One region of the Streptomyces sp. NPDC058697 genome, then DNA from elsewhere that is predicted to be linked to it. Evidence: riboswitches for the same ligand, from Rfam matches in the RefSeq annotation. Region 1 holds a riboswitch; each other region holds the start of a gene.
What was found. A riboswitch is a leader RNA that binds a small molecule or an ion and turns the genes downstream of it on or off. The one in region 1 is predicted to bind thiamine pyrophosphate.
Positions count from the first base shown of each region.

Region 2: it holds a riboswitch for thiamine pyrophosphate, as region 1 does, so the genes downstream of both, thiO (glycine oxidase ThiO) here and ACFWXQ_RS37470 (thiamine ABC transporter substrate binding subunit) in region 1, are expected to answer to the same signal.
Region 3: it holds a riboswitch for thiamine pyrophosphate, as region 1 does, so the genes downstream of both, thiC (phosphomethylpyrimidine synthase ThiC) here and ACFWXQ_RS37470 (thiamine ABC transporter substrate binding subunit) in region 1, are expected to answer to the same signal.

Region 1 is NZ_JBHXSU010000024.1:81,776-85,046, forward strand. It holds gene ACFWXQ_RS37465 (ABC transporter permease) at 1-123, opposite strand, end outside; gene ACFWXQ_RS37470 (thiamine ABC transporter substrate binding subunit) at 99-1,178, opposite strand; TPP riboswitch at 1,258-1,363, opposite strand; gene rlmN (23S rRNA (adenine(2503)-C(2))-methyltransferase RlmN) at 1,388-2,494, opposite strand; gene ACFWXQ_RS37480 (hypothetical protein) at 2,546-3,271, opposite strand, start outside.
Region 2 is NZ_JBHXSU010000012.1:270,545-273,815, forward strand. It holds gene ACFWXQ_RS27560 (helix-turn-helix domain-containing protein) at 1-113, opposite strand, end outside; gene ACFWXQ_RS27565 (NAD(P)/FAD-dependent oxidoreductase) at 287-1,516, opposite strand; gene ACFWXQ_RS27570 (hypothetical protein) at 1,583-1,927, opposite strand; TPP riboswitch at 1,980-2,093, shown strand; gene thiO (glycine oxidase ThiO) at 2,091-3,271, shown strand, end outside.
Region 3 is NZ_JBHXSU010000009.1:196,673-199,943, forward strand. It holds gene thiC (phosphomethylpyrimidine synthase ThiC) at 121-1,968, opposite strand; TPP riboswitch at 1,961-2,117, opposite strand; gene ACFWXQ_RS22945 (YibE/F family protein) at 2,189-3,271, shown strand, end outside.

The DNA.
Region 1 (3,271 bases):
AGCGAGCCGCGCCGCGCTCCCCGTACGCGGGCGCGTGCGGGGGCGCGGACGGAGGCGCGGACGCCGGCGCGCGGGCGGCTCCGCCTCGGCGGGGGGCTCTACTTCAGTACGAGCGAGGTCCATGACTTGACCCACTCGTCACGGTTGTCGGCGATCTTGGCGGGGTCGAGGGTCTCGGGGTTCTCGGCGGCCGGGCCGAACTTGGTGAACTCGGCGGGCACCTTCGCCCCCTCGACGACGGGGTACACGAACATGTTCAGCGGCATGTCCTCCTGGAAGGTCTTGCCGACCAGGAAGTCGATGAGCGCCTTGCCGCCCTTGCTGTTCTTCGCGTTGCTGAGCAGGCCCGCGTACTCGACCTGGCGGAAGCAGGTGCCGTCCGCGACACCGGTCGGCGCGGTCTTCGGCTTCGGGTCGGCGTAGATGACCTCGGCGGGCGGGGACGAGGCGTACGAGACGACGAGCGGCCGGTCGCCCTTGGCCTTCTTGCCGCCGGCGGACCCGGAGAACTCCACGTTGTAGGCCTGCTCCCAGCCGTCGACGACCTTCACGCCGTTGGCCTTGAGCTTCTTCCAGTAGTCCTGCCAGCCGTCGTCCCCGTACTTCGCGGCGGTCCCGAGGAGGAAACCGAGGCCGGGCGAGGACGTCGAGGCGTTCTCGGTGACCAGCAGGTTCTTGTACTCGGGCTTGATCAGATCGTCGAAGGACGTCGGCGGGGCCAGCTTGTGCTTGCTGAAGTAGGCCTTGTCGTAGTTGACGCAGATGTCACCGGAGTCGATGGGCGTGACGCGGTGCTTGTCCTGGTCGACCCGGTACTGCGGCAGGATCAGGTCCGAGCCCTTGGCCTCGTACGACTGGAAGAGCCCGTTGTCGAGCGCGCGCGACAGCAGGGTGTTGTCGACGCCGAAGAAGACGTCGCCCTGCGGGTTGTCCTTGGTGAGGATGGCCTTGTTGACGGCCGTACCGGCGTCGCCGTCCTTGAGGACCTTGACCTTGTAGCCGGACTCCTTCTCGAAGTCCTTCAGCACGGCCTTGGTGTAGGCGAAGGAGTCATGGCTGACGAGGGTGACGGTCTTGGACCCGGAGCCCTCGTCGCCGGAGTCGGACGAACCGCACGCGGTGAGCGCGGCGAGGCCGAGCCCCACGGCCACGGCCGTGAACTTCCTGGTGGTGCTCACTGAATTCCTCCTGGGGGTGACCAGGAAGAGACGCGGCCCTGCCCGGGACCTCGGTCGGTTCCCGGGCAGGGCGCAACAGCTTGAGTAGTGACCGAACTTCCTACCCAGAATGACCTGGGCAAGGTTCAGAGGGTCTGCGGGCTGTCCCGCACTCTCAGCGCTGTGGCGCTCCCCTGTCGGAATATGAAGATGTACGTACGTCCGCCAGACTACCGCTCGGTGGCCGCGAGCTGCCCGCAGGCCCCGTCGATCTCCTGGCCACGGGTGTCCCGGACGGTGACGGGCACACCATGGGCGGCGATCGCCTCGACGAACGCCTTCTCGTCCTCGGGCCGCGAGGCGGTCCACTTGGAGCCGGGTGTCGGGTTCAGCGGGATCAGGTTCACATGCACCGGCTTGCCCTTGAGCATCCGCCCGAGCCGGTCACCGCGCCACGCCTGGTCGTTGATGTCCCGGATGAGCGCGTACTCGATGGAGAGCCGGCGGCCCGACTTCGCCGCGTACTCCCACCCGGCGTCCAGCACTTCCCGCACCTTCCACCGCGTGTTGACCGGGACGAGGGTGTCGCGCAGCTCGTCGTCCGGTGCGTGCAGGGAGATGGCGAGGCGGCACTTGAAGCCCTCGTCGGCGAAGCGGTTGATGGCGGGGACGAGACCGACCGTGGATACGGTGATCCCCCGCTGCGACAGCCCGAGCCCGTCCGGCTCGGGGTCGGTGAGGGCCCGGATGGACTGGACGACCCGCTTGTAGTTGGCCAGCGGCTCGCCCATGCCCATGAAGACGATGTTGCTGAGCCGGGCCGGCCCACCGGGGATCTCCCCGTCCCGCAGCGCCCGCATCCCGTCCACGATCTGGTGCACGATCTCGGCGCTGGACAGATTCCGGTCGAGACCGGCCTGCCCGGTCGCACAGAACGGGCAGTTCATCCCGCAGCCCGCCTGTGAGCTGATGCACATGGTGACCCGGTCCGGGTAGCGCATCAGCACGGACTCGACGAGCGTGCCGTCGAAGAGCCGCCAGAGGGTCTTGCGGGTGGTGTTCTCATCGGTGGAGAGATGCCGCACGACCGTCATCAGCTCGGGCAGCAGCGCCTCCTGCAGCTTGGCGCGCGATCCCGCGGGGATGTCGGTCCACTGCTCCGGATCGTGCGCGTACCGCGCGAAGTAGTGCTGCGACAGCTGCTTGGCACGAAACGGCTTCTCACCGACCGCGGCAACCGCCTCTTTACGCTCGGCAGGCGTGAGATCGGCAAGGTGCCGCGGCGGCTTCTTGGCTCCGCGGGGGGCAACGAAAGTGAGTTCTCCGGGCTTAGGCATGGCTGTACCAGTGTCGCAGATCGATTCGTGTGACTTGTGCCCCCGGCGGTCTCAGCCGCGGGGCTGGGCATCCAGGAACCGGTGGAGGGATTGCGTCATGCTCGCCACGAAGGAGTCGCGGGTCCGGTCGGCGACCAGGTCCAGGGACAGGTACGGGTTGAGGTCCTCCAGCTCGACGAGGAGCAGCTCGCCTTCCGGGGTGCGGCAGGCGTCCACTCGCTGGATGCCGTGATCGAGGGTGTTCCAGTCGATGAAGCGCCGGGCGAAGGCCAGGTCGGCGTCGGTGGGCTCGTAGGGATCGAGGACCCAGCGGCGCTCGGGATCGGGGGCGTGAAGGGCGTACTGGAAGGCGTCGTCGACGTAGTAGAAGGACACCTCGTCGCGGAAGTCGATGCGCGGCTGGACCAGGATGTCGCCGTAGTCGAGGCCGCCGAGCTGCTCGCGGGGCACGAAGGCCAGGCCTATGGAGTCCGCGCCCACCTTGGGCTTGACCGCGTACTGGCCGGTCTCGGGGAGCAGGTGCAGGTCCTCGGGCCGGTCGACGGTGGGGATGACCGGGTGTCCTGCGGCGGTCAGATCCAGCAGGTACTGCTTGCCGGCCATGTCGCCGCGCCCGGACAGCGGGTTGTAGACCAGGGTGCCGCCGGCCGTGGCCCGCTCCCGGAAGGCGTCGTACTCCTTCTGGTAGTGCAGCACGGGCCCGCTGTTGCGGACCACGACCACATCGAAGGCGTCCATCAGCGCGGCTGCGTCCAGCGGGTGGCACAGGGCTACGTC
Region 2 (3,271 bases), on a different contig from region 1:
TCCTTGACCAACTGCCGGACGCGGGTCACCTCGACGCCGAGCTGTTCGGCGATGTCGGGGAGGGTGAGCCAGGCGGGGACGAGAGCATCGATCTTTGCGTCAATCTCGGTCACGAGCACAAGCCTGCCATCTCGGACTGACAGTCGGTACCCGGGCCGGTGCGACCGTGTCACGCAGGCCCCCTCACGCAGGCCCGCACCCGTCAGGGACGCGGGGAACTGCGCGACCGGCCACGGACGGCCCGCAGACACCGGATGACCTCCGACCGTGCGGCCCGGCGGAGCGTCTACGCGATCGCGCTCTTGAGCGGCAACGCGGGGTCGGACAGAAGCCCCGAGTCCATCGCCGTGCCCGCCTCGATCAGCCGCTTCCCCTGCGCCAGGTCCCGAGGCCGTCCCACCGCCAGGACCGCGACCAGGCGGCCCCCGCGGAGCCAGCACACCGACCAGGACGGTCCGGCCGGGTCACCGCGCCACACCATGGCGTCGGCGGACGCGTGATGGCCCGCATACTGGACGAAGCGGCCGAACTGCTCGGACCAGAAGTACGGCACGGGGTCGTACGCGGCGGACGTCTCGCCGACGATGTTCGCGGCGACCGTGCGCGGGCCCTGGAGGGCGTTGTCCCAGTGGTGGACCAGCAGGCGCTCGCCATAGCGGCCGGACGGGAACGAGGCGCAGTCGCCGACCGCATACACGTCCGGGGCCGAGGTGCGCAGATGGTCGTCCGCTAGCACCTCCCGACGGGCGCCGAGTTCGATCCCCGAACCGGCCAGCCACGCCGTCGCGGGCCGCGCCCCGATGCCGACGACGACGGCGCCCGCGGGCAGCCGCGAGCCGTCGTCGAGCACCACCTCGCCGGGCTCGACGTGCTCCACGCGCGCGTGGGTGCGCAACACCGCCCCGCTGTCCGCGTACCAGGCGGTCATCGGAGCGGCCACCTCCGCGGGCAGCACGCCGGCGAGCGGCCGGCCGGCGGCCTCCACGACGGTCACCGCGCAGCCCGCCTCGCGCGCCGCCGTGGCGAACTCGGCGCCGATCCAGCCCGCGCCCACCACCACGATGTCGTGCTGCCGCGCGAGGACGGGGCGCAGCCGTTCGGCGTCGTCGAGGGTGCGCAGCAGATGGACACCGGGTACGCCCTGGGCGCCCGGCAGTTGGACCGGCTCGGCGCCGGTGGCGATGACGAGGACGTCGTACGGAACCGGGCCGTCGACCGTGTCGAGTTCGTGCCGCGAGGGGTGCACGCCGGTCACTTCGAGCCCCAGGCGGAGCTCCACGTCGAGCGCTTCGAAGTCGACGTCGAAGGCGGAGCCCTCCGCCTTGCCCAGCAGCACGGCTTTGGACAGCGGGGGCCGGTCGTACGGCTGGTGGGGCTCCGCGCCGATCAGGGTCACGCTTCCGGTGAAGCCCCGCTCCCGCAGGGCGACGGCCGTCTGTACGCCCGCCATGCCCGCCCCGACGATCACGGCGCTCCGTCGCGCCGCCGGGCTCCGTCCCTGCGTCTGCTCACTCACACGATCACCATAGACACTGGTGAAATCGTCGGTCAGGGGGCGCGATCGGTGAGCTGTTGCACAGCGTCAGCCCTTGTTGACCTCTTCGACCACACTTGTCCCGCTGCCCTCCTGGGACTCCCACTCCCAGGTCTCCTCCAGGCGCACCCGCCCGTCGGTCAGTTCGACGACCAGGGAGACGCAGTGCCCGGACGAGGTGGTGCCGTCCACCTTCAGCTGCACGTACCGGAAGTCGAGCCGGTCGCCCTCGCGCGTGCCCACGAGGTGGCCGCGCACGACGTCGCCGCCCGCGTACTCGGCCCAGATCTCGCCGTCCTTCTCGTGATAGGCGAACCGGGTGCGGGTGCCCACCTGGCCCGGCGCCTGGTCGGCGACCGGCGAGAGGAGGAGACCGTCGAGCGAGCGGGCCATGCGTGAAGGCTCCCTTACAGGCTGTTGGGGCGAAGGGCTAGGGTGGCCAACGTAAAGCACTCGCGGGAGTCCGGACGCACCGGGCTGAGAGGGAGGCTGGAACGGCCTCCGACCGTACGAACCTGATCCGGGTCATGCCGGCGAAGGGAGGGGCTGGACGCCCATGTCGCGTACACCGGAGACACCCGTTGCACCCGATGCACCGCGCACATCACCCGATATCCCGCGCACCTCGGACGTCCTGGTCGTCGGAGGCGGGATCATCGGCCTCGTCACGGCCTGGCGGGCCGCGCAGCGCGGGTTCACGACCGCGCTCGTGGACCCGGAGCCCGGCGGCGGGGCCGCGCAGGTCGCGGCCGGGATGCTGGCCGCCGTCACCGAACTCCACTACGGCGAGCAGACCCTGCTCGGCCTCAACCTGGCCTCGGCGCGCCGCTATCCGGACTTCGCGGCCGAGCTGACCGAGGCGGCCGGCCAGGACATCGGATACCGGCGGTGCGGCGCACTGGCCGTCGCGCTCGACGCCGACGACCGCGCCCATCTGCGCGAAGTTCACGCCCTGCAACTCCGGTCGGGCCTGGAGTCGGAGTGGCTCAGCGGCCGTGAGTGCCGACGGCTGGAGCCGATGCTCGCGCCGGGCGTGCGCGGCGGGCTCCGGGTCGACAGCGACCACCAGGTCGATCCGCGGCGCCTCTCAGCTGCCCTGGTCACGGCCTGCGAGCGGGCCGGAGTGACCTTCCACCGGACATGGGCGGACCGCCTGACCGTCGTACGGGACCGGGCCACCGGAGTCGTGACGGCGGACGGCACCGAGCTCTCGGCGGGCCGGGTCGTGCTCGCCGGGGGCAGCCTCAGCGGGCGTCTGACGGGCGTCCCCGACGACGTACTGCCGCCGGTGCGTCCCGTGAAGGGGCAGGTGCTGCGGCTGACCGTGCCGAAGCGGTTCGCGCCCTTCCTGAGCCGCAGCGTGCGGGCGGTCGTGCGCGGCAGCCACATCTATCTGGTACCGCGGGAGAGCGGCGAACTGGTCGTCGGCGCGACCAGCGAGGAGCTGGGCTGGGACACCACGGTGACCGCCGGCGGTGTGTACGAGCTGCTGCGGGACGCCCACGAACTCGTCCCCGGCATCACCGAGCTGCCGCTGACCGAGACGCGTGCCGGACTGCGCCCGGGCTCCCCCGACAACGCGCCCCTGCTCGGCCCGACCGCGCTCCCCGGGTTGCTGCTGGCGACCGGCCACTACCGCAACGGCGTACTCCTCACGCCGGTCACCGGGGACGTCATGGCGCACACCCTGACCACCGGTGAACTCCCGGACGTGGCCCGCCCCTTCACACCCAGGCG
Region 3 (3,271 bases), on a different contig from region 1:
CCGGGCTCGATCTTGTCTCTACCGGTACGGCCCGGGGCAAGGCGTCGCCATCCTCCGTGAGGTCTCGGCCGGGATGGCCGGGACCTCGGAGAAGAGGTCGGGTCGGACGGCGCGCCGGAGTCAGTCGGCCATGGGCAGGTACACCCTGTTTCCGCTGGCCGCGAACTCCTTCGACTTCTGGAGCATCCCCTCGGCGACCTCCTCGGCCGTAGCGCCCGCGGCCGCCGTGCCACCGAACTGCTCGGTGATGCTGTGGCTGATCTTCATCGAGCAGAACTTCGGCCCGCACATGGAGCAGAAGTGCGCTGTCTTGGCGGGCTCGGCCGGGAGGGTCTCGTCGTGGAACTCCCGGGCCGTGTCGGGGTCGAGGGCCAGGTTGAACTGGTCCTCCCAGCGGAACTCGAAGCGGGCGTCCGACAACGCGTCGTCCCACTCCTGTGCGCCCGGGTGCCCCTTGGCGAGGTCCGCCGCATGGGCCGCGATCTTGTAGGTGATGACGCCCGTCTTGACGTCGTCACGGTTGGGCAGGCCCAAGTGCTCCTTGGGCGTGACGTAGCAGAGCATGGCCGTGCCCCACCAGGCGATCATCGCGGCACCGATGCCGGAGGTGATGTGGTCGTACGCAGGGGCGACGTCCGTCGTCAGCGGGCCGAGCGTATAGAACGGAGCTTCATCACAGATCTCCTGCTGAAGGTCGATGTTCTCCTTGATCTTGTGCATCGGGACATGCCCCGGGCCCTCGATCATGGTCTGTACGTTGAAACGCTTCGCGACCCTGTTGAGTTCCCCGAGCGTCCTCAACTCCGCGAACTGGGCAGGGTCGTTGGCGTCCGCGATCGAACCGGGCCGGAGCCCGTCGCCGAGCGAGTACGTGACGTCGTACGCCGCGAGGATCTCGCAGAGTTCCTCGAAGTTCTCGTACAGGAACGACTCCTTGTGGTGCGCCAGGCACCAGGCCGCCATGATCGAGCCGCCGCGCGAGACGATCCCGGTCTTGCGGTTCGCGGTCAGCGGGACGAACGGCAGCCGCACACCCGCGTGGACGGTCATGTAGTCCACGCCCTGCTCGGCCTGCTCGACGACCGTGTCCTTGTAGATCTCCCAGGTCAGCTCCTCGGCCCGCCCGTCGACCTTCTCCAGCGCCTGGTAGAGCGGGACCGTGCCGATGGGGACGGGGGAGTTCCGCAGCACCCACTCCCGCGTGGTGTGGATGTTGCGGCCGGTGGACAGGTCCATGACCGTGTCGGCGCCCCAACGGGTCGCCCAGGTCATCTTCTCGACCTCCTCCTCGATGGATGAGGTGACCGCGGAGTTGCCGATGTTGGCGTTGACCTTCACCAGGAACCGCTTGCCGATGATCATCGGCTCGATCTCCGGGTGGTTGACGTTGGCCGGCAGTACGGCCCGGCCCGCCGCGATCTCCTCGCGGACGACCTCGGGAGAAACGTTCTCCCGGATGGCCACGTACTCCATCTCCGGTGTGACCTCACCCCGCCTGGCGTAAGCGAGTTGCGTCACCGCCTGTCCGTCACGGCTGCGCCGGGGCTGGCGCGGGCGCCCCGGGAAGACCGCGTCGAGGTTGCGCAGTCCGCCGCGCGGTGAGGTGTGCTTGATCCCGTCGTCCTCGGGTCGGACGGGGCGGCCCGCGTACTCCTCGGTGTCTCCGCGGGCGATGATCCAGTTGGCCCGGAGGGCCCCGAGGCCCCTGCGTACGTCGGTGTCGACGCTCGGATCGGTGTACGGGCCGGAGGTGTCGTACAGAGTGACCGACTCCCCGTTGGTGAGGTGCACCTGACGGACCGGCACCCGCAGGTCGGGGCGCGAACCCTCGACATACGCCTTGTGCCAGCCGATGGACTTCCCGGCCTCGCCGTTCTCGGGCGAAGCAGTCACTCCGCCACTCTCGGCCGAGGCGAACGCCCCGTCCGTCAGGCTGGAGGCAGGCGTGCGTACGTCCTTGTTGGTCATGAGACCTACTCCCTACGCCGGCATTACCCGGTAACAGGTTCGGCGGTCGACGCAGCGATTTCCGTCCGGCGATGTTCCACGTGAAACATCGCGTCTACGGAGGTCAGCGCCCTCTCAGCCCGGTGCTCCGAGCTCCCGCGTGTGCAAAGGTGCCTCCACGCTAGCGTCAGATGTGGCGCGGTGAACAGTGGGCCCGGGCTGTTCTTGCGATGATCGGTCGGTGACCACGACGCAGCAGCCCCCACTTCCGCCGTCCGAACCGCCCCACGGACACGGCCATGACGGCCATGGGCACGGCGGCGGACCTGGGAACGGACCCCACGGCCCCGGAGGGGGCGGCGGCGGAGACCGGCCCGGTGGTGGTGACGGCGGTGGACCGGGTGGCGGCGGGCACGGACACTCGCACAGTCATGGACCCGCAGCGCCTGTCTCGATGCATCTGCGCAAGGTCATCGCGGCCGTGCTGATCCCCTTCGCGGCGGCGGTCGTCGTCGGCCTCGTGGTGCTCTGGCCCGGCGGCGCCCCGGGGCACGAGCGCACCGGTGTGGGCTTCGACCGGCAGACCCAGCAGGCCACGGTGACCAAGGTCGACAAGGTCGACTGCAAGTCGGTGAACGCCTCGGGGGAGACGCCGACCGGCGACACCTCGACCGCCGAGGGCTCGTCGGCGCAGCAGCAGGCGACCGGCAGCTGCAAGAAGGCGACGGTCCGGGTCGACACCGGAAAGGACAAGGGCCGTACGTTCACGGAGATCGTCCAGCCGGACTCCTCGCGGCAGCTGGAGGAGGGCCAGGAGGTGATCGTCGCGTATGCGCCGGACGCCCCCAAGGAGCTCCAGTACTCGGTCACCGACGTGAACCGCAAGCTCCCGATGACGCTGCTCGCCGGGATCTTCGCCGTCGCCGTGGTCGTGGTGGGCCGGATGCGCGGCGTCATGGCACTGGTCGCGCTGGCCGCCAGCTTCCTCATCCTGACGTTCTTCATCCTTCCCGCGATCCTGCAGGGCTCGAACCCCCTGGTCGTGGCGGTGGTCGGGGCGAGCGCCATCATGCTGATCGCGCTCTATCTGTGCCATGGACTGTCCGCCCGTACGTCCGTGGCGGTGCTCGGCACCCTGCTCTCCCTGTTGCTGATCGGGCTGCTCGGCTCGCTGTTCATCGACTGGGCAGCGCTGACCGGCAACACGGACGACAACACCGGTCTGATCCACGGGCTGTACCCGTCCATCGACATGAGCGGCCTGCTGCTCGCGGGCATCATCATCGGCTCGCTGGGTGTGCTCGACGACGTGACGGTGACGCAG